4 regions of the Arthrobacter sp. 05T45 genome follow, and region 1 is predicted to be linked to each of the others. Evidence: riboswitches for the same ligand, from Rfam matches in the RefSeq annotation. Region 1 holds a riboswitch; each other region holds the start of a gene.
The links. A riboswitch is a leader RNA that binds a small molecule or an ion and turns the genes downstream of it on or off. The one in region 1 is predicted to bind thiamine pyrophosphate.
Positions count from the first base shown of each region.

Region 2: it holds a riboswitch for thiamine pyrophosphate, as region 1 does, so the genes downstream of both, AC1DGD_RS15030 (ECF transporter S component) here and thiC (phosphomethylpyrimidine synthase ThiC) in region 1, are expected to answer to the same signal.
Region 3: it holds a riboswitch for thiamine pyrophosphate, as region 1 does, so the genes downstream of both, AC1DGD_RS11805 (bifunctional hydroxymethylpyrimidine kinase/phosphomethylpyrimidine kinase) here and thiC (phosphomethylpyrimidine synthase ThiC) in region 1, are expected to answer to the same signal.
Region 4: it holds a riboswitch for thiamine pyrophosphate, as region 1 does, so the genes downstream of both, thiO (glycine oxidase ThiO) here and thiC (phosphomethylpyrimidine synthase ThiC) in region 1, are expected to answer to the same signal.

Region 1 covers NZ_JBFTKI010000015.1:77,209-82,669, forward strand. Annotated here, with positions in the region: gene ffh (signal recognition particle protein) at 1-1,074, shown strand, start outside; gene AC1DGD_RS14585 (alpha/beta fold hydrolase) at 1,146-1,880, shown strand; gene thiC (phosphomethylpyrimidine synthase ThiC) at 1,877-3,727, opposite strand; TPP riboswitch at 3,723-3,830, opposite strand; gene AC1DGD_RS14595 (GNAT family N-acetyltransferase) at 3,906-4,406, shown strand; gene AC1DGD_RS14600 (amidohydrolase family protein) at 4,410-5,461, shown strand, end outside.
Region 2 covers NZ_JBFTKI010000016.1:72,500-77,960, reverse strand. Annotated here, with positions in the region: gene AC1DGD_RS15040 (energy-coupling factor transporter transmembrane component T family protein) at 108-911, opposite strand; gene AC1DGD_RS15035 (ABC transporter ATP-binding protein) at 908-2,548, opposite strand; gene AC1DGD_RS15030 (ECF transporter S component) at 2,577-3,224, opposite strand; TPP riboswitch at 3,291-3,434, opposite strand; gene AC1DGD_RS15025 (heme-degrading domain-containing protein) at 3,622-4,167, shown strand; gene AC1DGD_RS15020 (DUF4235 domain-containing protein) at 4,207-4,470, shown strand; gene mnhG (monovalent cation/H(+) antiporter subunit G) at 4,545-4,892, opposite strand; gene AC1DGD_RS15010 (MrpF/PhaF family protein) at 4,924-5,202, opposite strand; gene AC1DGD_RS15005 (Na+/H+ antiporter subunit E) at 5,199-5,461, opposite strand, start outside.
Region 3 covers NZ_JBFTKI010000010.1:42,434-47,894, forward strand. Annotated here, with positions in the region: gene AC1DGD_RS11805 (bifunctional hydroxymethylpyrimidine kinase/phosphomethylpyrimidine kinase) at 101-1,648, opposite strand; TPP riboswitch at 1,718-1,815, opposite strand; gene AC1DGD_RS11810 (Rne/Rng family ribonuclease) at 1,964-5,233, opposite strand.
Region 4 covers NZ_JBFTKI010000001.1:532,848-538,308, forward strand. Annotated here, with positions in the region: gene AC1DGD_RS02540 (RNB domain-containing ribonuclease) at 1-646, opposite strand, end outside; gene AC1DGD_RS02545 (ferritin-like fold-containing protein) at 685-1,359, shown strand; gene thiE (thiamine phosphate synthase) at 1,397-2,095, opposite strand; TPP riboswitch at 2,122-2,242, shown strand; gene thiO (glycine oxidase ThiO) at 2,236-3,546, shown strand; gene thiS (sulfur carrier protein ThiS) at 3,543-3,779, shown strand; gene AC1DGD_RS02565 (thiazole synthase) at 3,785-4,609, shown strand.

The DNA of each region.
Region 1 (5,461 bases):
CCTGCCGGTGACCCCGTCGCCGTCGCCCGTGACGGCGTCGAGGAAGCCAAGCGCACCCTGCACGACGTCGTGATCGTGGACACCGCCGGCCGTCTCGGCGTCGACGCCGAGATGATGGAGCAGGCGCGCCAGATCCGCCGCGCGATCGTCCCGAACGAAGTCCTGTTCGTGATCGACTCCATGATCGGCCAGGACGCCGTCAACACGGCCCTGGCCTTTGACGAGGGCGTCAACTTCACCGGCATCGTGCTCTCCAAGCTCGACGGCGACGCCCGCGGCGGCGCCGCGCTCTCCGTCGCGTCGGTGACCGGCAAGCCGGTCATGTTCGCCTCCACCGGCGAAGGCGTGGACGACTTCGAGCTCTTCCACCCGGACCGCATGGCCTCGCGCATCCTCGACATGGGTGACGTCCTCACCCTGATCGAGCAGGCCGAGAAGTCCTGGGACAAGGATGAAGCCGCCCGGATGGCGAAGAAGTTCGCCGACCAGGAAGACTTCACCCTCGATGACTTCCTCGCCCAGATGCAGCAGATCCGCAACATGGGCTCCATGAAGAAGATGCTCATGATGATGCCGGGTGCGCAGAACATCCGCCAGCAGCTGGAGCAGTTCGACGAGCGCGAGATCGACCGCGTCGAGGCCATTGTCCGCTCGATGACCCCGCACGAGCGCGTGGCTCCGAAGATCATCAACGGCTCCCGCCGGGCCCGTATTGCCCGCGGTTCCGGCGTGCACGTCTCCGAGGTCAACGGACTGCTGGAACGGTTTGCCCAGGCCCAGAAGATGATGAAGAAGATGGCCGCCGGCGGCGGGATGCCCGGCATGCCGGGGATGCCCGGCATGGGCGGCGGGGGCGGTGCCCGCAAGGGAGCCAAGTCCGCGCCCAAGAAGAAGGCCCGCTCCGGCAACCCGGCCAAGGCGGCGCAGGAACTGCGCGACGCCGAGGCCCGGCGTGCCGCCGGCCCCAAGGCGCTGCCCACCGGCGCGTCGTTCGGCCAGCAGGGCGGCGACTTCGATCCGTCCCAGCTGAACCTGCCCAAGGGTTTCGACAAGTTCCTCGGCGGCAGCAAGTAGCCGCAAGTGCTGACGGCCGCCGGCACTGTGTCGCCGGCGGCATCAGCACTGAAGTGCCATAGGGTTAGACAATGTTCAAGCAGCGCGTAGTCTTCGTCCACGGGGACGGCAGCTTCGGCGCCGCCGCGTGGCCAAAACAGCACGGAATGGCGCTGGACTACGACGCCCTGTTCCTGCGGCGGCACGGGTTTGACGCCGTCGCGGAACCGCTCGAATCCAGCTTCGCCGCCGACGCCGCCATCGTGCTCGCCTCGCTGGCAGACGACGGCCGCGGCGAGGCCGGCGGCCATGTGGTGGCCCATTCGCAGGGCGCGATCGCTGCGATGATGGCCGCCGTCGAACGGCCCGACCTCGTCCAGTCGCTGACCCTGGTGGAACCGGCCTGCCTGTCCCTGACCGCGGAACTCCCGGCCACCGCCGCGCACCGGGCCCTCATGCAGCCGCTCTTCGACGTCCGCCACAACCTCAGCGACGACGACTTCCAGCGGGAGTTCATCCGCCGCGCGTTCGCGGCGGACGCCCCCGGGGCCACGACGCCGGAGGCCCTCCGGGCTGCGCGCCGGCTCCGCCTGCAGGCGCCGCCGTGGGAAGCCCCGCTGCAGATCGTGCCGGGCGTGCCGACCCTGGTCCTGACCGGCGGCTGGGAACCGCTGTATGAGGAAATCGCCGGCTACCTGCGCGAGACCGGCGCCCTGCACCGCACGGCGCCGGGAGGGCACCGGCCCCAGGATTCAGCCGAAGGGGACCGGGCCATCCGCTCCTACATCGCCGAGGTCAGCCGGCACCAGCACGCCCGGGCGTCCTAGGAAGCTGCGGGTCCTCCCACCGAGGGCTGCGGCAGGTAGACCTTGCCGCCCGAGGCGAGGAACTCGTTGCTCTTCGCCCGCATTCCGGCCGCCATCTCTGCACGGGCGGCCTGCTGTTCCGCCGAACCAGGATCCGCCGGACCGTAGTTGCCGGTGCCGTAGCCGCCGGTGCCATATTCGTCCCGGATGTCCTGGCTGATCCGCATGGAGCAGAACTTCGGACCGCACATCGAGCAGAAGTGGGCTGTCTTGGCCGGTTCCGCGGGAAGCGTCTCATCATGGAAGGCCTCGGCCGTGACCGGGTCCAGGGACAGCGCGAACTGGTCCCGCCAGCGGAACTCGAACCTTGCCTTGGACAGGGCATCGTCGCGTTCGTGCGCGCCGGGGTGGCCCTTGGCGAGGTCCGCGGCATGGGCGGCGATCTTGTAAGTGATCACGCCCGTCTTCACATCGTCCTTGTTCGGCAGCCCGAGGTGTTCCTTGGGCGTGACGTAGCAGAGCATGGCGGTGCCGTAGCGGGCGATCTCGGTGGCGCCGATCGCCGAGGTGATGTGGTCATAGCCCGGTGCGATGTCCGTGACGAGCGGCCCGAGTGTGTAAAACGGGGCGCCCTTGCAGAGTTCCTGCTGGCGCTCCACGTTTTCCCGGACGAGGTGGAAGGGCACATGCCCGGGGCCCTCCACCATGACTTGCACGTCGAAGTCCCAGGCCCGCTGCGTGAGCTCGGCCAGGGTGTCCAGTTCGGCGAACTGTGCCGCGTCGTTGGCATCCGCCGTCGCGCCCGGCCGCAGCCCGTCGCCCAGGGAGAATGCGACGTCGTAGCGTGCGAAGATCTCGCACAGCTCATCGAAGTGGGTGTACAGGAAGTTCTCCCGGTGGTGCGCCAGGCACCAGCCGGCCATGATGGAACCGCCGCGGGACACGATGCCGGTGACCCGGTTGGCCGTCAGGGGCACATACCGCAGCAGCACGCCGGCGTGGATGGTCATGTAGTCCACGCCCTGCTCGCACTGTTCGATCACGGTGTCCCGGAAGATCTCCCAGGTCAGGGCGTTCGCCTCACCGTTGACCTTCTCCAGCGCCTGGTAGATCGGGACCGTTCCGATGGGGACGGGGGAGTTGCGGATGATCCACTCGCGCGTGGTGTGGATGTCGTCCCCGGTGGAGAGGTCCATGACGGTGTCCGCGCCCCACTGCGTGGCCCACTGGAGTTTGTCGACCTCCTCGGCGATGGAGCTGGTCACGGCGGAGTTGCCGATATTGGCGTTGATTTTCACCAGGAACGCCTTGCCGATGATCATCGGCTCGGATTCGGGGTGGTTGACGTTGTTGGGAATGATCGCGCGGCCCGCGGCCACCTCGCTGCGCACCAGCTCCACATCGCAGTTCTCGCGCAGCGCGACGAACCGCATTTCCTGGGTGATGACACCGTCCCGGGCGTAGCGCATCTGCGTGACGGTCCTGCCCTCGACGGCCCGGCGTGGCACCGGCCGGCCGCCCCGCCACTCGGCCGACGCAGCACCGCGGCGCACCGCCGATTTGCCGTCGTCGAGCAGCTCCCGTTCGCGGCCGGCGTAGGGTTCGGTGTCCGCCCTGTCCTCAATCCAGGGGGTGCGGAACGGCTCCAGCCCGCGGACCGGATCGCTGCCCGGGCCGGCAGTGCGGTACACCCGGAACGGCGGGTTCCGGACGCCGCCCGGGGAGGGTTCCAGGGCGATCTCGGTCACCGGCACGCGGATGCCGTGCTCCGGACCCGTGCTGAAGGCCAGCGAGTGGGACTTCAGCGACTGCGTGGTGGCTGCGGACTGAATTTGGACAGGGCTGTGCTGTGTCACTTGGGTGTTCACGGAAAAGCTCACTTCCTTCGCCGGCATTACCCGGACAGGTTCAACGGTCGCAGGCTGCGTCAGCCCGATCTCAGCCCCTGCAGGGGCACCCGTGTGGTCGTAGACGAAACTACCACGCACCTCCGGCCGGCCCTCGAGTGTGACGGAGTGCGGTGGGCCGCGGTGTTAGCGTGGCATTGTGACTCTGCCCAGGGCCGTGCCCCGCATCCGGATGGCGACGCCGGAAGACCTCCCGGCGCTGCCGGTTCTCGAGGCCTCAGCAGACCGCATCCTCGAAGCGGAGCTGGGGAACCAGACGCTCCCGGCTCCGGAGTTGACAACGCCGGTTGAGCCGCTCTTCATACTTGTCGCCGGCAACCCGCCCGTAGGGTTTGCCCGCGTTGACGAGGTCGGCGGCCAGGCCCATCTGGAACAGCTCTCCGTGCATCCGGACTCCGCCGGGCGGGGGATAGGACGGTCCCTGGTGGAGGCGGCCCTTGATGCGGCCCGGAGCCGTGGCTATTTATCGATGACGCTTTGCACCTTCGCAGGCGTCCCGTTCAATGCGCCGTTTTATGCGAGCTGCGGTTTCGAGGAACTCGCCCGGCCAGGACAGGCGTTGGGCGCCCTGCGGATCCACGAAGCGCAGCTGGGGCTGGACGGTCTTGGCCGGCGGATCGTCATGCGGATTAGGCTTTAGGTCATGACCGGCATCATCGAGTTCAGCGGCCCCATCCTCACCGCGGCGGACCAGAAACGCCGCGGGCTCTGGTCGGTGGGCGGCCTGCTAACCTTCCGCCGTCCGGCCGCCGCGCCTGACCTCGTGCTCGACGGCTGGGTCATGCCCGGCCTCGTGGACGCACACTGCCACATCGGCCTCGGCCCGGGCGGGGACGTTACCGAGGACACCGCGGAATCCCAGGCCCTGGCGGACCGCGACGCCGGGACACTCCTGGTCCGCGACGCCGGCGCCGTCCACAACACCCGCTGGCTCCAGCAGCGCGCGGACCTGCCCCGGATCATCCGCTCGGGCCGGCACCTCGCGAGGGCCCGGCGCTACCTGCCGGGCCTGGCCGTCGAGGTCGAGCCGGAGGATCTCGTCGAGGCCGTGCGGAAGCAAGCCCGCGCGGGCGACGGCTGGGTCAAGCTCGTGGGGGACTGGATCGACCGCGACGCCGGCGACCTCGCCGCCAGTTTTCCCGCCCGGACGGTCAAGGACGCCGTCCGTGCCGCCCACGATGAGGGGGCCCGCGTCACCGCACACTGCTTCGCCGAAGACACCCTGGATGACATGCTCGATGCCGGGATCGACTGCATCGAGCACGCCACCGGGCTGCTGCCGCGGCACCTGCCGCGCTTCCTCGAACAGGGTGTTCCCATCGTGCCCACCCTGATCAACATCGCCACGTTCCCGGACATCGCCGCCCGGGCGGCGGCCAAGTTCCCCCGCTACGCAGCCCACATGCGCTCGCTGTGGGAGCGCCGGGCGGAGCGGATCCTCGAAGCCCACGAGGCCGGGCTGGCGATCTATGCCGGTACCGACGCCGGCAGCGTGATCAGCCATGGCAGGATCGTGGACGAGATCCAGGCCCTGCACGCCGCCGGCCTTTCCGCCGCTGCCGCCCTCAACGCCGCGAGCTGGTCCGCGCGGACCTGGCTCGGCGCGGAGTCCATCGGTGAAGGGGCAAGCGCTGATGTCCTCGTCACGGCCGAAGATCCGCGGAGCAATCCGGCCACGCTCCGCCGGATCCGGCA
Region 2 (5,461 bases), on a different contig from region 1:
CATGAATACCCACACCATGCGATAACCGGCGGCCCCGCCGGGCCTCCCGGGCCGCCCGGGCTACCCGGGCTGCCCGGCCCCCGGGCCGCCCGGCCGGCGGCGCCTGTCTACTGGCGGGTGAGGAAGACGAGGTTCCAGGTGCCCGCGCCGAGGGCCGCGGCGACGGCGGCGGCGGCGATGCCGAGCCCGCCCAGCAGCACCCAGGCATCGAGTCCGCTGAACGTCGAGGGCCGGGCCCACGTCCGGGCGGCACCGCCGAAGCCGCGGGCCTCCATGGTCACCGCGAGCCGCGAGGCGCTCCGGATCGCCTGCACCAGCAGGCCGAAACTCTGGCCCAGCGTGGCGCGGAACCGCTGATAGGGGTTGCCGCTCGAGCCCACGCCGCGGGCCCGCCGGGCCATACCGATGGTCTGCCATTGCTCGGCCATGATTCCGACGAGCCGCATCGCGGCCAGGGTGCCCAGGACGAACCGGTGCGGCAGTTTCGCGTTCTGGGCCAGGGCATCGGCCAGGTCCGTGGGGTCGGTGCAGCTCATCAGCAGCACCGCGGGCAATGCGATCGCGAGCCCGCGGAGCATGAAGCCGATCCCCAGCTGCAGGGAACCGGCGCTGACGGACCAGATCCCCGCATCGAGCAGGACGGGTCCGGAATCGGCCGCCAGGATGGCCGTGCTCCAGCCGCCCAGCGCCGCCGCGAGGATCAGCGGCCAGCCGCGCTGCCACAGCAAGGCCACAGTCAGGCCCGCCAGCGGCAGCAGCAGCAGTTCGAACGCCAGCGCCACCGACGCCGACACCCAGTCAATGGAGAGCGCCAGGACCAGGGTGATCAGGGTGACCGCCGTGAACTTGGCGAGCGGGTTGGCTCGGGTCAGCAGCGCATGGTTGCCGCGCAGGCTCAGCGCGTCCCTCAAGGCGAGGCCCCCTCCGGCAGCTCGAGATCCGGGCCGTGAGCGTCCGCGGCGGCGGTTTCCCGTGGCCGGAGGCGGAGTTCGGCGCCGCCGAGGACGGCGCTGAATTCGGCGTCATGCGTCACGGACACGACGGCGGTGCCGGCGTCGAGGAGCTCGGAGAGGAACGAGGCGAGTTCGGCCCACGTATTGGCATCCTGGCCGAAGGTGGGCTCGTCCAGGACCAGCACCTGGGGGTGCGCCGCCAGCACAGTGGCAACCGAAAGGCGCCGCTTCTCGCCGCCGGAGAGCGTGTAGGGGTTGGCGTCCACAAGCTCCGTCAGCCGCAGCCGCTCCAGCAGTTCGTCCACGCGGTCTTCGCCGTAGCCGAGGTGGCGCGGGCCGAACATGAGCTCGTCGAGGACCTTGCCGGTAACGAACTGGTGCTCGGGTTCCTGGAAGACGGTTCCGATCCTGGCGATCAGCTGCTGGGCCTTCCACCGGTAGGGATCGGGTCCGGCGCCGTCGCGTACGCGGCCACTGGAGTGACCACTGGAGTGACCGGTGGCGGGACTGCTCAGCTCCGCCGTGGCCGAGACTGTTCCCGCGACGGGCCGCAGGAGACCGGCCAGCGTCAGCGCCAGGGTGGACTTCCCTGTGCCGTTCTGTCCGGTGATGGTCAGCGCCTCGCCGGCGCGGACCCGGACCGAAACCCCGGACTGGACCGGACGCGGCGCGATGGTGCGGAAGCCGTCGCGCAGCCCGGCCCGCCGCGGCCGTTCGCGGGACACCGCGAGCGCGTCGGCCGCGAGCAGAGTCTGTCCCGCGCCCCGCGCCGGTGTCCGCATCCGCGTCGCCGGGACGTAGCCCGGCACCCAGACGCCCGCACCGATGAGCATGTCCCGCGCCTCGGCCAGGACCCGGTCCGGCGGTCCGTCAATCAAGACCGCGGAGTCCGTGGCGGACCCTGGCTGCAGCACCACGATCCTGTCCACCAGGTCTTTCCAGACCCCCACCCGGTGCTCCACGACCACCAGCGTGGCGCMTGTCTTGTCCAGGCAGCGGCCCACAGCGTCGCGGACCTCCAGGACGCCCGCGGGGTCGAGGTTGGCCGTCGGCTCGTCGAGCAGCAGCAGCCCTGGCCGCATCGCGAGGATCCCGGCGAGCGCCAGCCGTTGCTTTTGGCCGCCGGAGAGGGCCGCCGTCGGGTGGTCCAGCGGCAGCTGTCCCAGCCCGACGTCGTCGAGGGCCTCTCGCACGCGCGGCCAGATCTCCGCCGCCGGGACGGCGAGGTTCTCCGCCCCGAAGGCGACGTCGTCGCCGAGGCGGGAGAGCACCACCTGCGTTTCCGGGTCCTGCTGCACCAGCCCGGCGCGGCCGCGCCGCGCCCGTGGCGGGGCACCGTCGATCAGGAGGCTGCCGGTCTCGTCTGCATCTTCGGAGTCGCCGGAGTCGCCGGCCGCGCCGTCGCCCAGCACGCCGGCCAGGGCGTGGAGCAGCGTCGACTTGCCGGCGCCGGAGGGCCCCAGCAGGAGCACGCGCTCCCCCGGCCGGATGTCCAGGTCAAGGCCGCTGACCGCGGGCCTGGCCCGTCCGGCATGCCGCCAGCCCCAGCCGCGGGCCGTGACGGCGGCCGGCCGGACGCCCGGTGAAGATCTCATGATTCTCTGCAGGATTCAGCGACGGGGCTCAGGAGAAGACGGGCTCCGTGGCGGCCTTGCGGGAGGCAAAGGCGCCCAGCACTCCGGTCTTCGCCAGGCCGCGGGTGGCGAGCCAGGCCAGTCCGCCGGCAATCACTGCGCCGGAGATCGTGGTGAAGACGATGTAGGCGAGCTTGTCGCCGGCTTCGTAGGCGATGTTCCAGCCCCACGGCAGGAAGGAATCGTTCAGGCCGCAGAAGAGGCCCGCGCCGGCGCCGGCCAGCACGGAGACGGGCAGGTTGAACTTCTTGTAGAGGAAGGCCGCGAAGACCAGTTCGGCGCCGAGGCCCTGCAGGATGCCGGAGATCAGCACCGTGGTGCCGTACTGCGAACCCATGATGAGCTCGCCGGTGGCCGCGACGGTTTCGCAGAAGAGCGCGGCGCCCGGCTTGCGAATGATGAGCATGCCCAGCACCGCCGGGATCATCCAGCCGCCGGCGTAGAGTCCGCTCAACGGCGGGTAGACCGCGTTGACCGGAGTCGAGATCAGGTTCGCGCCCTGGGACCAGGCCCAGAAAATGACGCCGCCGGCAACGGCGATCAACGCGGCCACCACAATGTCCACCACGCGCCAGCTGTAGTTGCGCCGGGCGGATGAACGGCTGGCGGAACCATGCTGTGCTGAAATATCTGTCATGTCGTCCTCCTGAGGAACAGGAGGGGAGGGTGCGCCGGCCGGTCTCGGCTTCCGCCGCCCTCCGCGCACCCTGAGAACTCGACTCCCTTGCGCCGGTACTAACCGGATCAGGTTCGAGGGTCTGCGGCTGTCCGCACTCTCAGCGCCCACCAAAGGTTTCCCCGGATTGTTCCGGCGATGCCCGACGGCGGCGCTCCCCTGTCGTAATTATTTTCGCCCTTGTGGGCTGGCTCAGTTTACACCCGGTCGGCCGGGATTTCCGTGGTGTGCCGTCACAATCGTGGACCGGACGGCGGCAGTCCCGGCGGCCCGGAAAACCCTCTTGGTAGAGTCGTCGTGCCGGACCCCCGGACCCGCCAGCGGGCGGCCTCGTCACCCACCGGAAAGCTGGAATATTTTGTCGCACACACCGGTCACCCAAGATCCCTCCGGGGAATACGATCCCGACTCCAATGAGCCGCAGCCGCAGGGTTCCCTGGCGGCGCTCATTGGCCGCGTGCTGGCCGAGATAGAGGCGCTCCAGTTCGCGTCGTTCAGCAAGGATGACGCCCTGGACCTCGGGCTCCTCCTTGTCGAGCTGGGCAGGCAACGCTCGCTGCCCATCGCCGTCGACATCACCAAAGGCGAGCAGGTGCTCTTCCACGCCGCGCTGGACGGCGCCACACCGGACAATGAGCGCTGGATCAACGCCAAAAAGCGCACCGCCATGCGGTACGAGGTCCCGTCCCTGCTGGTGGGCCTCCGGGCCCGCGCTGCCGGCGGAAGGATCGAGGACAACGCCTGGTGGGATCAGTCGGAGTTCGCCGCCCACGGCGGGGCGTTTCCCGTTTACGTGCGCGGCACGGGCGCCGTCGCCGTCGTCACCGTCTCCGGCCTGCCCCAGAAGGCGGATCACGAACTCGTGGTCGAGGCCCTGCGGATGGTCCTCACCCCGGAACGCTAGGCTAGGGGAAAACCGTTCCCGTCCCAAGGAGACCGAAGAATGAACATCCTCATCAAGCTGCTCGGCACCGGCGTCAGCCTCCTGGCCGGCTTTGCCGGCACCAAGCTGGTGGACACCATGTGGGAAAAGTCCACAGGCAACAAGCCGCCCAAGGGCCAGGAGGACGACGTTCCCACCACCCTGCGCTCGGCCCTGACGTTCGCCCTGATCTCTGCCTCGGTCAGCGCCATCATCCAGGTGCTCGCCAACCGCGGCACCCAGCGCGCGATCACCCGCTTCGCCAAGACCCAGGACGTCGTCTGACCTGACCCGACTGGCCGCGGCGCCCGCCGCGGCAGTCGAAGGCCCCGGCCGGGTCCGCCGGGCCGGACGGGGGCTCAGCGGTCGTCGTCGTCCGCTCCGTGCGTGGCCGCCTGCTGGGCGGCCTTCTGGACTACCGCCTCGAGCTCGTCGGAGCTCAGCAGCTCCGGGTGCAGGTGCTTGGTCCGGTAGCCGGCCCGACCCACCATGTGAGCGGACACGGGGACGGTGAGCAGCTGGAAGAGCCAGGCCACCAGCAGGACGGGCCACACCGACCAGGTGCGCATCTGCAGGCCAAGGGCCGCCAGCAGCAGGAACAGGCCGAGGACCTGCGGTTTGGTGGCCGCGTGCATCCTGCTCATGAGGTCCGGGAATCGCAGCAGCCCGATGGCGGCCGCGAGGGACATCAGGGCTCCGGACACCATGAACACGGCAGAGACGGCGTCGATCACTGTGTCAGGATTCACGGACGCCCTCCCGCCTGTCGGCCACGAACCGGGCCACGGTGACCGAGCCGACGAATCCGATCAGGGAAATCGCAACGAGCAGCATCAGGTTGTTCAGGTGCCGGTTGGCGGCCATGTCGATGCACAGGGCCGCGCCGAAGATGGCCAGCAGCACGTCGGCGGCCAGAACCCGGTCCAGCAGCGAGGGCCCCCGCGCGATCCGGACGATCGCCCCCGCGGCGGCCAGGGACAGTACGACGGCGGTCACCGTCAGGACGGTCTGCATCATGCGGCGGTCTCCTGTGTCAGGGCGGAAAGTTCGGCTTTGGTCCCCATGATCCGGATCAGCCCGGCCTCGGTGTCCCGGACCTCTTTGCGCAGCTTGGCCGCGTCCTCGGCATTGCGGACGTTGATGCCGTGGATGTAGAGCGTGGACGTCGACCTGTCCACCTCCACCACGAGGGACCCGGGAATCAGCGAGATCACGTGCCCGGTGGCCGTGACCAGGAGGTCCGAATGGCTTCGGAGCGGCACGGCTACGACTGCGC
Region 3 (5,461 bases), on a different contig from region 1:
AATGTTCTTGGCCGGGATCTTGACCATCTTGAGCTGTGTTGCCGCAACGACTTCCGGAACCGCGCCCCACCATCGTACCGGTAGTCCGGACCAGCTCGCGTCAGGCGTACAGCCGCGGCGCGTCGAAGAAGTCCACTTCGTAGCGCGAAGACTGCCGGAAAGCCAGGGCCATGGCCTGCCGCTCGCTCTCCGATGCCCGCCCGGCCGCCGTGTCCGTGTACGCGATGGCCTGCCGGGTCGCGGCGGCGAAGTCCTCGTCGGCGTAGGTCCGCAGCCAGCCGGCGTAGGGGTGCTCCCCGGGGGCGCCACCGGCCAGGAACTCCCGGTGCAGCGTGGAACCGACCTCGGCGTAGAGCCAGAAGCAGGGCAGCGCCGCCGCCACGAGGACGCCATAGCTGCCGGAGACCGAGGCGGCCAGCAGGTGGTCCACATACGCTTTCGTGACCGGGCCCAGGGTGGAGGCCGTGGGGCGGGTGCTGAGCCAGGAACGGTGCAGCTCGGATTCGACTTCCAGGCAGGTCTGCGCCGAACGGGCCCAGAACAGCTGCTCGGCCTCGGTGGGGGCAATCGCCGCGGCCCGGGCCAGGACCCGCGAGTAGCCGTTGAGGTAGATGGCGTCCTGGGCGAGGTAGTACGCGAACTCGTGCTCGGGCAAGGTGCCGTCGGCCAGCCCGCGGACGAAGTCCAGGGCGTAGATCGCCTCAAGATCGCCCGCGGCTCCTGCGCGCAGGGCTGCGGCGAACTCCCCCGCCGCCGGACCCTGCCTGCCCTGGAGGTGCTGCAGGTGGTGGAAGTGGTGGACCGGGCCGTTGCCGGAGCCGACGTCCAGGGCCGAGGCTTCGCGTAGCGCGCCCAGCAGCCACGGCTTGACTTCGCGCAGCGTCGCTTCCCAGTCCCCCACCCGGGCCTGCACGGTGGCCATGGCCGAGGACAGGGAGCATCCGGTGCCGTGGCTGTTGCGCGTCGCGATCCGCTCCCCCGGCACCACCACCGTTTCCTGGCCGAGCAGGCCGCCGGTGTTGACCAGGGCATCCGGGCAGCCGTCCGCGGCGCCGTCGCCGGCGCCGGTGCCGGCGGCGGCGTCGTGGGCATACCCGTCCCCCGGCTCGGCGCCCTGGAGGTGTCCGCCCTTAACCAGGACGGTGGTGCCGGTCAGGGCGGCCAGCCTCTTGCCCTGCGCCAGGGCCTCGGACCAGTCGGCAGCGACGGGTTCCTTGAGCAGGATGGCGAGTTCGGCGAGGTTGGGCGTGATGAGGTCCGCCAGCGGCAGGAGGGCCTGCAGGGCGGCCTCGGCCGATTCCTGCAGGAGCCGGTCACCACTGGTGGCGACCATCACCGGGTCCAGGACCACGACGGCGGGGCGCACCTTTTCCAGCCAGCCGCGGACGGCGTCGATCACGGCGGCGTCACCGAGCATGCCGATCTTGACGGCGTCGATGCCGATGTCGTCGCTGATGGCGTCCAGCTGCGCCGTGAGGAACGCCGCCGGGGGGACGTGGACGGCGCGCACGCCCTGCGTGTTCTGCGCTGTCAGGGCGGTGATGGCGGCCATGCCGTAGCCGCCGTTCGCCGCGATGCTCTTCAGGTCGGCCTGGATTCCGGCCCCGCCGGAGGGATCGGAGCCGGCGATGGCCAGCACGCGGGGAATGCGCGGCGGGGCCGGCAGAGACTCGTTGTGCAGAAAATTGGGCGGGAGGAACTCGGACGGATTCGATTTCGCGGACAAGGAAGACATCCCTTCGCCGGTGCTAACCGGACAGGTTCAACGGGTCTGGATCTCAGCCGGCCCGATGCCCGGCACCCCGTGTCAGTGTTCCAGCCTAGCCCTTGCCACCCGGAGGACCCGTTAACGCACGAGCGGGCCCGGGCCCGGGCGGACGTATGTTACGTCTGCCATGACCCGGACCCGCGGCCCGACCAGTCGAAATAATGACCGGACGGGGACGTGGTCAGTCGCGGAGGACTACAGCTCCGACGCCGGCACGCCGACGCCGAGGATGATCGGCTCGTTGCCGGCCGGGATGGACGCAGGCCCGGCCGCAGCGGGAGCCTTGGCCTCGTGGACCGATCCGGCCGCGGCCGGCCGGGTTGCCTCGCGGTGCTCCACGGAGGTTTCGTTGGCTGCGCCCTGGGCGCGGCTGGCACTCCGGTTGCGGCGCCCGCGGCGGCCGCGCAGCGTCGTGGTGTCAGCTGTGCGTGACGCCGGCGCCTCCGCAGCGCGGACGGCCGACGGCGCCTCGGGCGCCGTGGCTTCCGGTGCGGCAACAGCTGCTGCCTGACCGGCCGCCAGGCCGGCGGCCTGGTCCGGCTTGCCGGCCTCGGCTTCGCCCAGGTTTGCGAAGGCCTCGGTCAGCAGGTCCAGGGTCAGGGCCGGTGACGGCGCGTCCTCCGCGTGCTCGACGAAGGGCAGGGCCACCTGCTCGCCGCCAAACGTCAGCACCGTTGCGGGGCGGCCGGCTGCCTCGTCGGCGGCTGCGAGCTGCGTGACGGCGTCGACGGCGGCCTGGCGGGCCCCGGCATCGCTGGCTGCGGCGGCCTCCCCGTCGTGCAGGTGCGCGGCGTGCGCTGCGGCAGCGATGTTGGCCAGCGCGGCACGGGTGGCCTCGGCCTTGGCGTGGCGTTCGGCCTCGGTGGGTTCGGCGTGGACGGGCGCGGGTGCGGCCGGCGCGGTCTCTCCGCCCTGGCCTCCCCGGCCGCGGCGACGGCTCTTGCGTTCCGGGCGGGCAGCAGGCTGCGCCTCGGTGCGCGGCACATAGTGCTCCGCGGCGACCGTGTTGGCGCGGCGGTGCTCCACCGGCTCGTCGTGGGTGACGATGCCGCGGCCCGCACATGTTTCGCACTGTTCGCCGAAGACTTCCAGCAGCCCGGTGCCCATCCGCTTGCGGGTCATCTGCACGAGGCCCAGCGAGGTCACCTCGGCCACCTGGTGCTTGGTCCGGTCCCGGCCCAGGCACTCCACCATGCGGCGCAGCACGAGGTCGCGGTTGGATTCGAGCACCATGTCGATGAAGTCGATCACGATGATGCCGCCAATGTCGCGCAGGCGCAGCTGCCGGACGACTTCCTCGGCCGCTTCCAGGTTGTTCTTGGTGACGGTTTCCTCGAGGTTGCCGCCGGAGCCGGTGAATTTGCCGGTGTTGACGTCCACCACGGTCATGGCTTCGGTGCGGTCGATCACGAGCGAACCGCCCGAGGGCAGGAAGACCTTCCGGTCCAGGGCCTTGTGGATCTGCTCGTCGATGCGCCAGGCCGCGAAGATGTCCGTGTCCTTGGTCCACTTCTCGAGCCGGCCCACGAGGTCCGGTGCGACGTAGGTGACGTAGGCCTCGATGGTGTCCCAGGCTTCCTCGCCGGAGACGATCAGCTTGGAGAAGTCCTCGTTGAAGACGTCCCGGACCACCTTGATGGTCAGGTCAGGTTCGCCGTAGAGCAGCTCGGGGGCGAGGATCTTGGTGGACGTCGACTGGCTCTCGATGCCTTCCCACTGCGCGCGGAGGCGGTTGATGTCGTGCGTCAGCTCTTCCTCGGAAGCTCCCTCGGCCGCGGTGCGGACAATGACGCCCGCGTCCTCGGGCAGGCGGTCCTTGAGGATCCGCTTGAGGCGGTTGCGTTCGACGTCGGGCAGCTTGCGGGAGATGCCGGTCATGGAACCGCCGGGCACGTACACGAGGTACCGGCCGGGCAGCGAGATCTGGCTGGTGAGACGGGCGCCCTTGTGGCCGACCGGGTCCTTGGTGACCTGGACCAGCACGGAGTCGCCGGACTTCAGCGCGTTCTCGATGCGGCGCTGCTTGCCCTCGAGGTTGACGGACTCCCAGTTCACTTCACCGGCGTAGAGCACGGCGTTGCGGCCGCGGCCGATGTCCACGAAAGCGGCCTCCATGGAGGGCAGCACGTTCTGGACCTTGCCCAGGTAGACGTTGCCGATCAGGGAGTCCTGCTGGGTCTTGGACACGAAGTGCTCGGCCAGGACGCCGTCTTCAAGGACACCGATCTGGATTCTGTCGTCGCGCTGGCGGACGATCATCTGACGGTCCACGGACTCGCGGCGGGCCAGGAACTCGGCCTCGGTGATGACGGTACGGCGGCGGCCGGTGTCGCGGGATTCGCGGCGGCGCTGCTTCTTGGCTTCCAGGCGGGTGGAGCCCTTGACGGATGTGACGCGGTTGTTCACCGGCGCCTCGGCCATCGCACGCGGCGCACGGACGCGGGTCACCGTGTTGGGCGGATCGTCGCCTTCCCCGCCGGTCAGCTCCAGGTCCTGGTCCCCGCGGCGACGGCGGCGGCGGCGGCGGGAGGTCACACCGTCTTCGAGGATTATCTCGGAGCCTTCGTCGCCCTCTTCTTCGGTGCCTTCCGACTCGGTGTCGGACTCGGCAGAGGTGCGGGTGCGGCCGCGCCGGCCGCGGCTGCGGCGCCGACGGCGGTTGCCGGCGTCCTCGTCCTCGTCGCCTTCCTCGTCCTCGGGCTCAGCTGCTGCGGCGGCAACGGGGGCCGGACGCACCACAGTGCTCAGGTCCGGGGCCTGGAAGATGACGGAAGTGAGGGCACCCGGTTCCATGAACAGCGACGCGGCCGGGCTTTCCTCGGGCCGGGCTTCCAGCTCTTCGGGCTGGGCTGCGGCGGCTTCCGCGGTGGGTGCTTCCGCAGCGGCGGCTTCTTCGGCCGGGAGTACTGCCGCGGGTGCTTCTTCGGCCTTCGGGGCGGCCTTGGCACGGCTGGCACGGCGGCGGACCGGCTTCTCTGCAACCGTCTCTGCGGCCGTTTGTGCGGCTTCTGCGGCGGCAGTTGCGTCAGTGCCAGCTGCTGCGGGGCCCTCAGCCGCGGCAGGTGCGCCGGTTTCGGCATCGCCGGCGAAGGCAGGCAACGGTTCCGGGGCTGCTACAGCTTTCCGGGTCCGGGTGCGCCGCGCGGGCGCCTTGGCCGCAGTCCCGGCGGCAGCAGTTTCAGATACAGCAGTTTCGGGTTCAACAGTTTCAGATCCGGCTGCTTCGACGTTGGCCGGCTTACGGCGGCCCCGGACGGGCTCATCTGAACCGGCCGCGTCGGCCAGGGCCGCGGCTTCGGCGACAGCCTCGGCCGCCTCCGCGGCGTTGACCTTGGCGACGGGCGCCTTCCGGCGGGTCCGTACGGCCCTCTTCGGCGCTACCGGAGCCTCTGCTTCAGCAGTTCCCTGCGCTTCCCCGGTGACTACTAGTTCTTCGTTTCCGGCTACTACCTGGTCATTATCCATATGTGGCGACACTCCTGCCCCTGATGCGCCGCCACATTCGGCGCCCCTTGGGGCAAATATGCGTCAACACCCGCAGGCATTGACAGAAGTCAATTGGATACCCTCAGGTTCGCACCGGCAGTGGGGTGCGGCAGCCCTGGAGGGCCGGCGAGATTGTTTTGGAACCCGTTGACCTACACGCCACAACCAGGTGCCGTCCAATGGCATTGCGGGACAGCTGGAATCAGA
Region 4 (5,461 bases), on a different contig from region 1:
GCATGTTCAGGCTCGCGCCGCCGCGCAGTCGTTCCAGTTCCACCCGTTTGAGGCCTACTTCTTTCAGCAGCTGCAGCACGGGCGCCGCGGTGCCGGCGTCGAGCTCGGCCTGGACGCCTTTGTAGTTGAGCTTCGCGCGGCTGCGGACCTGTGCCCGGCGCACGAGGACCGAGGCGACCTCTGCCGCGGCGTCGAGCTCGAACTCCCAGACGAACGCCGCGCACAGCTGCCCGGCGAGCAGGCTGCCGGCGGCCTCGCTGATAATCTCCGGATGCAGCGGAATCCGGCCGTCCGGGGTGTAGAAGGTCTGGCCGCGGCGCCGGGTCTCGGCGTCCAGCGCCCCGCCCGGGGCGACAAAGGAGGGGACGTCGGCGATGGCGTAGAAGACCTTGTAGCCGCCGTTGCTCCGTTCGATAAACAGGGCCTGGTCCAGGTCGGTGGACGATGCCGGATCGATAGTCACGAACTCGACGTGCGTGAGGTCAAGGTCCGGGAGCTTGTGCTCGGCCACCGCCGCCTCCGCGTCGCGCAGCACATCCTCGGGGAACGGGCCGGGCAGTTCCAGCGTGGTGCGCAACGCCTTGAGTGCCCCGGCAAGCTGGTTCTGCTGCTCGTGGACACTGGGGGTCAGGCGATGATGTGACACGAAAATCAGGGTAGCCCGATTTCCGCTATTAGTCTTGGATGATGAGCGCAACTGCGGACGATCCTGCCCTCTACAACAGCTTCCTTGCCGACCTGCTGGGAGTCTTGGCGTACGGCGAGCTTTCCGCCTTCGAGCGGCTGTCCTCGAGTGCCCGGTATTCGCCCACGCTGCATGACCGTGCGTTGCTGGGCAGGATGGCGGTGGTCGAGTTCCAGCATTACGAACTCGTCCGAATCCGGCTCGAACACATGGGCCTGGATACGGAGGCCGCCATGCTGCCGTTCCAGCCCTCGGTGGACCACTTCCACGAACGCACGCGCCCGTCGGACTGGTACGAGGCCCTCATGAAGGCCTACGTGATCGACACGGTCGCCGCGGACTTTTACGGCGTCGTGGGCCGGTACGTCGACGCCGCGACCCGTGAGTTGATCGGGCAGGTCCGCTCCACCGGTGAGTCCACGGCCGTGCTGCAGGCGCGCATCAAGGCGGCCCTGGCCGATGACCCCCGGCTGGCGTCGCGCCTGGCGTTGTGGGCCAGGCGTCTGCTGGGGGAAGTACTGAACCACGCCCAGCGTGTCAGCGCCGAGCACGCGTTCCTCGGCGGACTGTCGGGGCTGGACGACGCCGGCGCCCGGGCGCTGGTCAACGGCCTGGCGGCCGAACTCGCAGCGAATCACGCGCGCCGGATGACGGAGCTGGGTCTCGCCGGATAGTTTCAGTGCCGGCCGGCATTACGGGCTGGGGACCTGCTTAGGATGCGGCGGCGTCCAGCGCCGCCAGCAAGGCTCCGGCGGCGTGGGCCGGATCAGTGGCGTCGGTGATCGCCCGGACCACGACGATCCGCCGGGCACCGGCATCGACTACCTGCTCCACGTTACTGAGGTCGATCCCGCCGATCGCGAACCACGGCAGCACGCTTTCGTCGACCTTGCCGGTTCCCTCCGCGTCCGCCCCGCCGATCGCCTGGGCGGCGTAGCGCACCAGATCGAGGCCGACGGCGGCGCGTCCGGGCTTGGTGGGCGTCGCCCACACGGGGCCCACACAGAAATAATCGAGCCCTTTGCGGCCTGGCGCGGCAGCGATGGCGGCGTCCACCTGCTTCGGGCTGTGGGTGGACAGGCCGATCACGGCATCCTTGCCGAGAAAGCCGCGGGCGGCGTCGAGCGAAATGTCCTTCTGGCCGACATGGAACACCGGAGCCCCGGACAGGGAGGCGATGTCCGCCCGGTCATTGACGGCCCACAGCCGCCCGTGGCGCTGCGCTGCGGTGTGCAGGACCTCCAGCAGTTCCAGCTCCTCGGAGGCCTCGAGCGACTTGTCGCGCAACTGGATGATGTCCACGCCGCCGGCGAAGGCGGCGTCCACGAAGTCCTCGAAGTCGCCGCGGTCCCTGCGGGCGTCGGTGCAGAGATAGAGGCGGGCGGTGGTGTGGAGAGGGTCCTGGCTCATGGGACCAGCCTAGTTCCTCTAAACTGGGCGCATACCGCGGGAGCCCGCAGCAGCCATGTCGCCGCTGCCCGGCTGAGAGGGCGTCAGAGCCGACCGCTTGACCTGATCCGGCTAGTACCGGCGTAGGGAAGGAATTTTTCATGGGCACACGAGCAGGCCGTGCAGCCGGAGCCGCAAATGACGCCGCCGCCCAGGTTTGTGACACAGGGACCGGTACCGCAGAGGGAATCATCGCGGGGGATACGACTGCCGACGTGGCCGTGATCGGCGGCGGGGTGATCGGCCATGGCATCGCGTTCGAGGCCATCCGCTCGGGCCGATCCGTGGTCCTGATCGATGATGCTCCCGGCAGCGGAGCCAGCTGGGCCGCGGCCGGCATGCTGGCCCCCGTGAGTGAACTGCACTACCAGGAGGAACAGCTCCTGGAACTGATGCTCGAGGCCTCCCGGTTGTGGCCAGGATTCGCTGCGGCTCTCGACGCCGGTGCCGCCGGCGCGGATCCGCCGGCAGGTACGGGCTACTTAACGACGCCGACCTTGGCGGTGGGGGCCGACGCGGCGGACCGGCGCGCGCTCGCGGACTTGAGGGAAGTCCAGCAGACATGCGGCCTGGCCGTGGAGCCACTGACAGTGCGCGAGGCGCGCACCCGGGAGCCCCTGCTGAGTCCCGGCATCTCGTGTGCCTTCGACATCCCGGCCGACCACCAGGTGGACCCCCGCCTGCTGATCACCCGGCTCGCCGGCGTGCTCGGTGCGGAAGGCGGCAGCTTCGTCCGGCGGCGCGCGGCAGGCCTGCTGTGGCAGGACGGACAGGTGGCAGGTGTGCGGTTGGCTGGCGGCGGTACCGTGCGGGCTGCCGAGACCGTGGTCGCCAACGGGCTCGGCGCCGCCGCGCTCGAGGAGCTTCCGGCCGGGCTGGCGCTGCCGCTGCGGCCCGTCTACGGCGACATCCTCCGGCTCCGCGTGCCTCCGCATCTGCAGCCGCTGCTCACGGCCACCGTGCGGGGCATGGTGCGCGGCATCCCGGTGTACATCGTCCCCCGCCAGGACGGCACCGTGGTGATCGGGGCCACCCAGCGGGAGGATGGACCGTCGGATCCGCACGCGGTTTCCGCCGGCGGCATTTACCAGCTGCTGCGGGATGCCCAGCAGCTGGTGCCTGCGGTCGCCGAGCTGGAGCTTTTGGAAGCCACGGCGCGGGCGCGGCCCGGAACCCCGGACAATGCCCCGCTGCTGGGGCGGATCGCACAAGCGGACGGCGGCGACGTCCCGGGACTCATTATCGCCACAGGATTCTTCCGGCACGGCGTCCTGCTGACCCCCGCCGCTGCCGCCGTGTGCCGGCAACTCATGGATTTCACGCCGGACCCGCGCTGGGCCGGGTTCCGCCCCGACCGTTTTTCCCGCATCCCGGTTACGTCCGGGGACAGCCCTAAGAAGGAAGCAGCATGAACATCCGACTTAACGGAACGGATCAGAGCGTCGCCGACGGCGCCTCCGTCTCCGCACTCGTCAGCCGGCTCACTGGCCGGAGCATCGGCCCCGACGGCCGCGCCGCCGACGGGCGGAAGCTCGGTGTCGCCGTCGCCCGCAACGCCGAAGTGGTGCCGCGCAGCCAGTGGCACGCCACGGCGCTCGCCGACGGCGACGACGTCGAACTTGTCACGGCAGTCCAGGGAGGATGACCAGCATGAACGAGACGACGTTCGCAGGAACACAGGCCGTCCCCATGACCGGTGCGGTGGCCGATCCGTTCGTGGTCGACGGCGTAAGGCTCGGCTCCCGCCTCATCATGGGAACCGGCGGTGCGCCGAGCCTGGACGGGCTCGGGGCGGCGCTGGTGGCGTCCGGGACGGAGCTGACCACGGTGGCGATGCGCCGCTATTCGCCGGCGGAGACGGGCTCGCTGTTCCAGCTGCTCGAGGACCATCAGATCCGGGTACTGCCCAACACGGCAGGCTGCTTCACCGCCAAGGACGCCGTCCTTACCGCCGAGCTGGCGCGGGAGGCCCTGGAAACGGACTGGGTCAAGCTCGAAGTCATTGCCGACGAGCACACACTGCTGCCGGACGCCGTCGAACTCGTGGACGCAACCGAACAGCTCGTGGCCCGAGGCTTCAAGGTCTTCGCCTACACGAACGACGACCCCGTGCTTGCCCTCCGGCTCGAAAACCTCGGCGCGACGGCCGTGATGCCGTTGGGCGCCCCGATCGGCACCGGACTGGGCATCCTGAACCCGCACAACATCGAGCTGATCGTCTCGCGCGCGTCCGTGCCCGTGGTGCTGGATGCCGGGATCGGCACGGCCTCGGACGCTGCCCTGGCGATGGAACTCGGCTGCGACGCCGTGCTGTTGGCTACGGCGGTGACCCGTGCGCAGAATCCGGTGCTCATGGGCGAGGCCTTCAAACATGCCGTCATCGCCGGCAGGCTGGCGAAAGCGGCCGGCAGGATCCCGCGGCGGGAACACGCATTGGCGTCCTCGGCAATGGAAGGCCGGGCCGAGTTCCTCTAACGCCCGCTCGGCCGGCGGGGCTGATCTGGTTGCGCCGGCCGGACCTCCTGATCACCCTTGCTCTTGATGACGCGCCGGCGCGATCATCGGTAGGCCCGGCCCGGTCCGGCCCGGCCGGGTCGACGTGCGGCGGGGACGAACCGGGTATGCCGTCGGTCCGCATCCGGATGGTCCACAGTCCTCGTGGATCACGTGGTTGTGCGAGTACGCAGGGTCCCATTAGCGCGCTGGTGAAACTTTCACGAAGAATGGCGTTGCCACTTCTTTGCCTTTCCAGCTGCCCTTTTCGAGGTCAGGTGCCATCCCTTGCAGCCTCCGCATGGGTATACGCTCGCGGGCAACTTGCCCCCAGATGACGAGCCCTGCCGGATGATTTCCTTGAGCGCGCGGTTCGCGTGCCAGGGGGTGGAGTAGGTGATCTTGGTGCAGCTTGCCATCGAGCGAAACCCTTCTTGAAAGAGTACGCGCGTGGCTCATATCCACACTTGAGCGCCACCTAACAGTGGCGTCCCAGGTTCCACATGATTGTGTCGTTCAAGGCACAAACTATCGCAGCCCTAACTGCGTTGCAATCGTGAGTCTTCGGCGCAAGATTCTCTGAGGAATAACCACCGCTCGCAGAGCTCTTATTATCGACCTGTCCCGTTGTCCAGCCCAGTGGTTCCGGCGCGGAACTACTACGTGATTGGGTGGGCTTCGCCCCCGGACGCGGAGAGATTCGGCCGGTGTCCAGGACCTGGCCCTCGCCGCCGAGGACGACGGGGATCATGTCGAAGTCGCAGCCGATATTGCGCGCGGTGGAGGCGGTGACGTGTCGGCGGGACTAGCCGTAAGCGCCGCGGGGCGCTACTG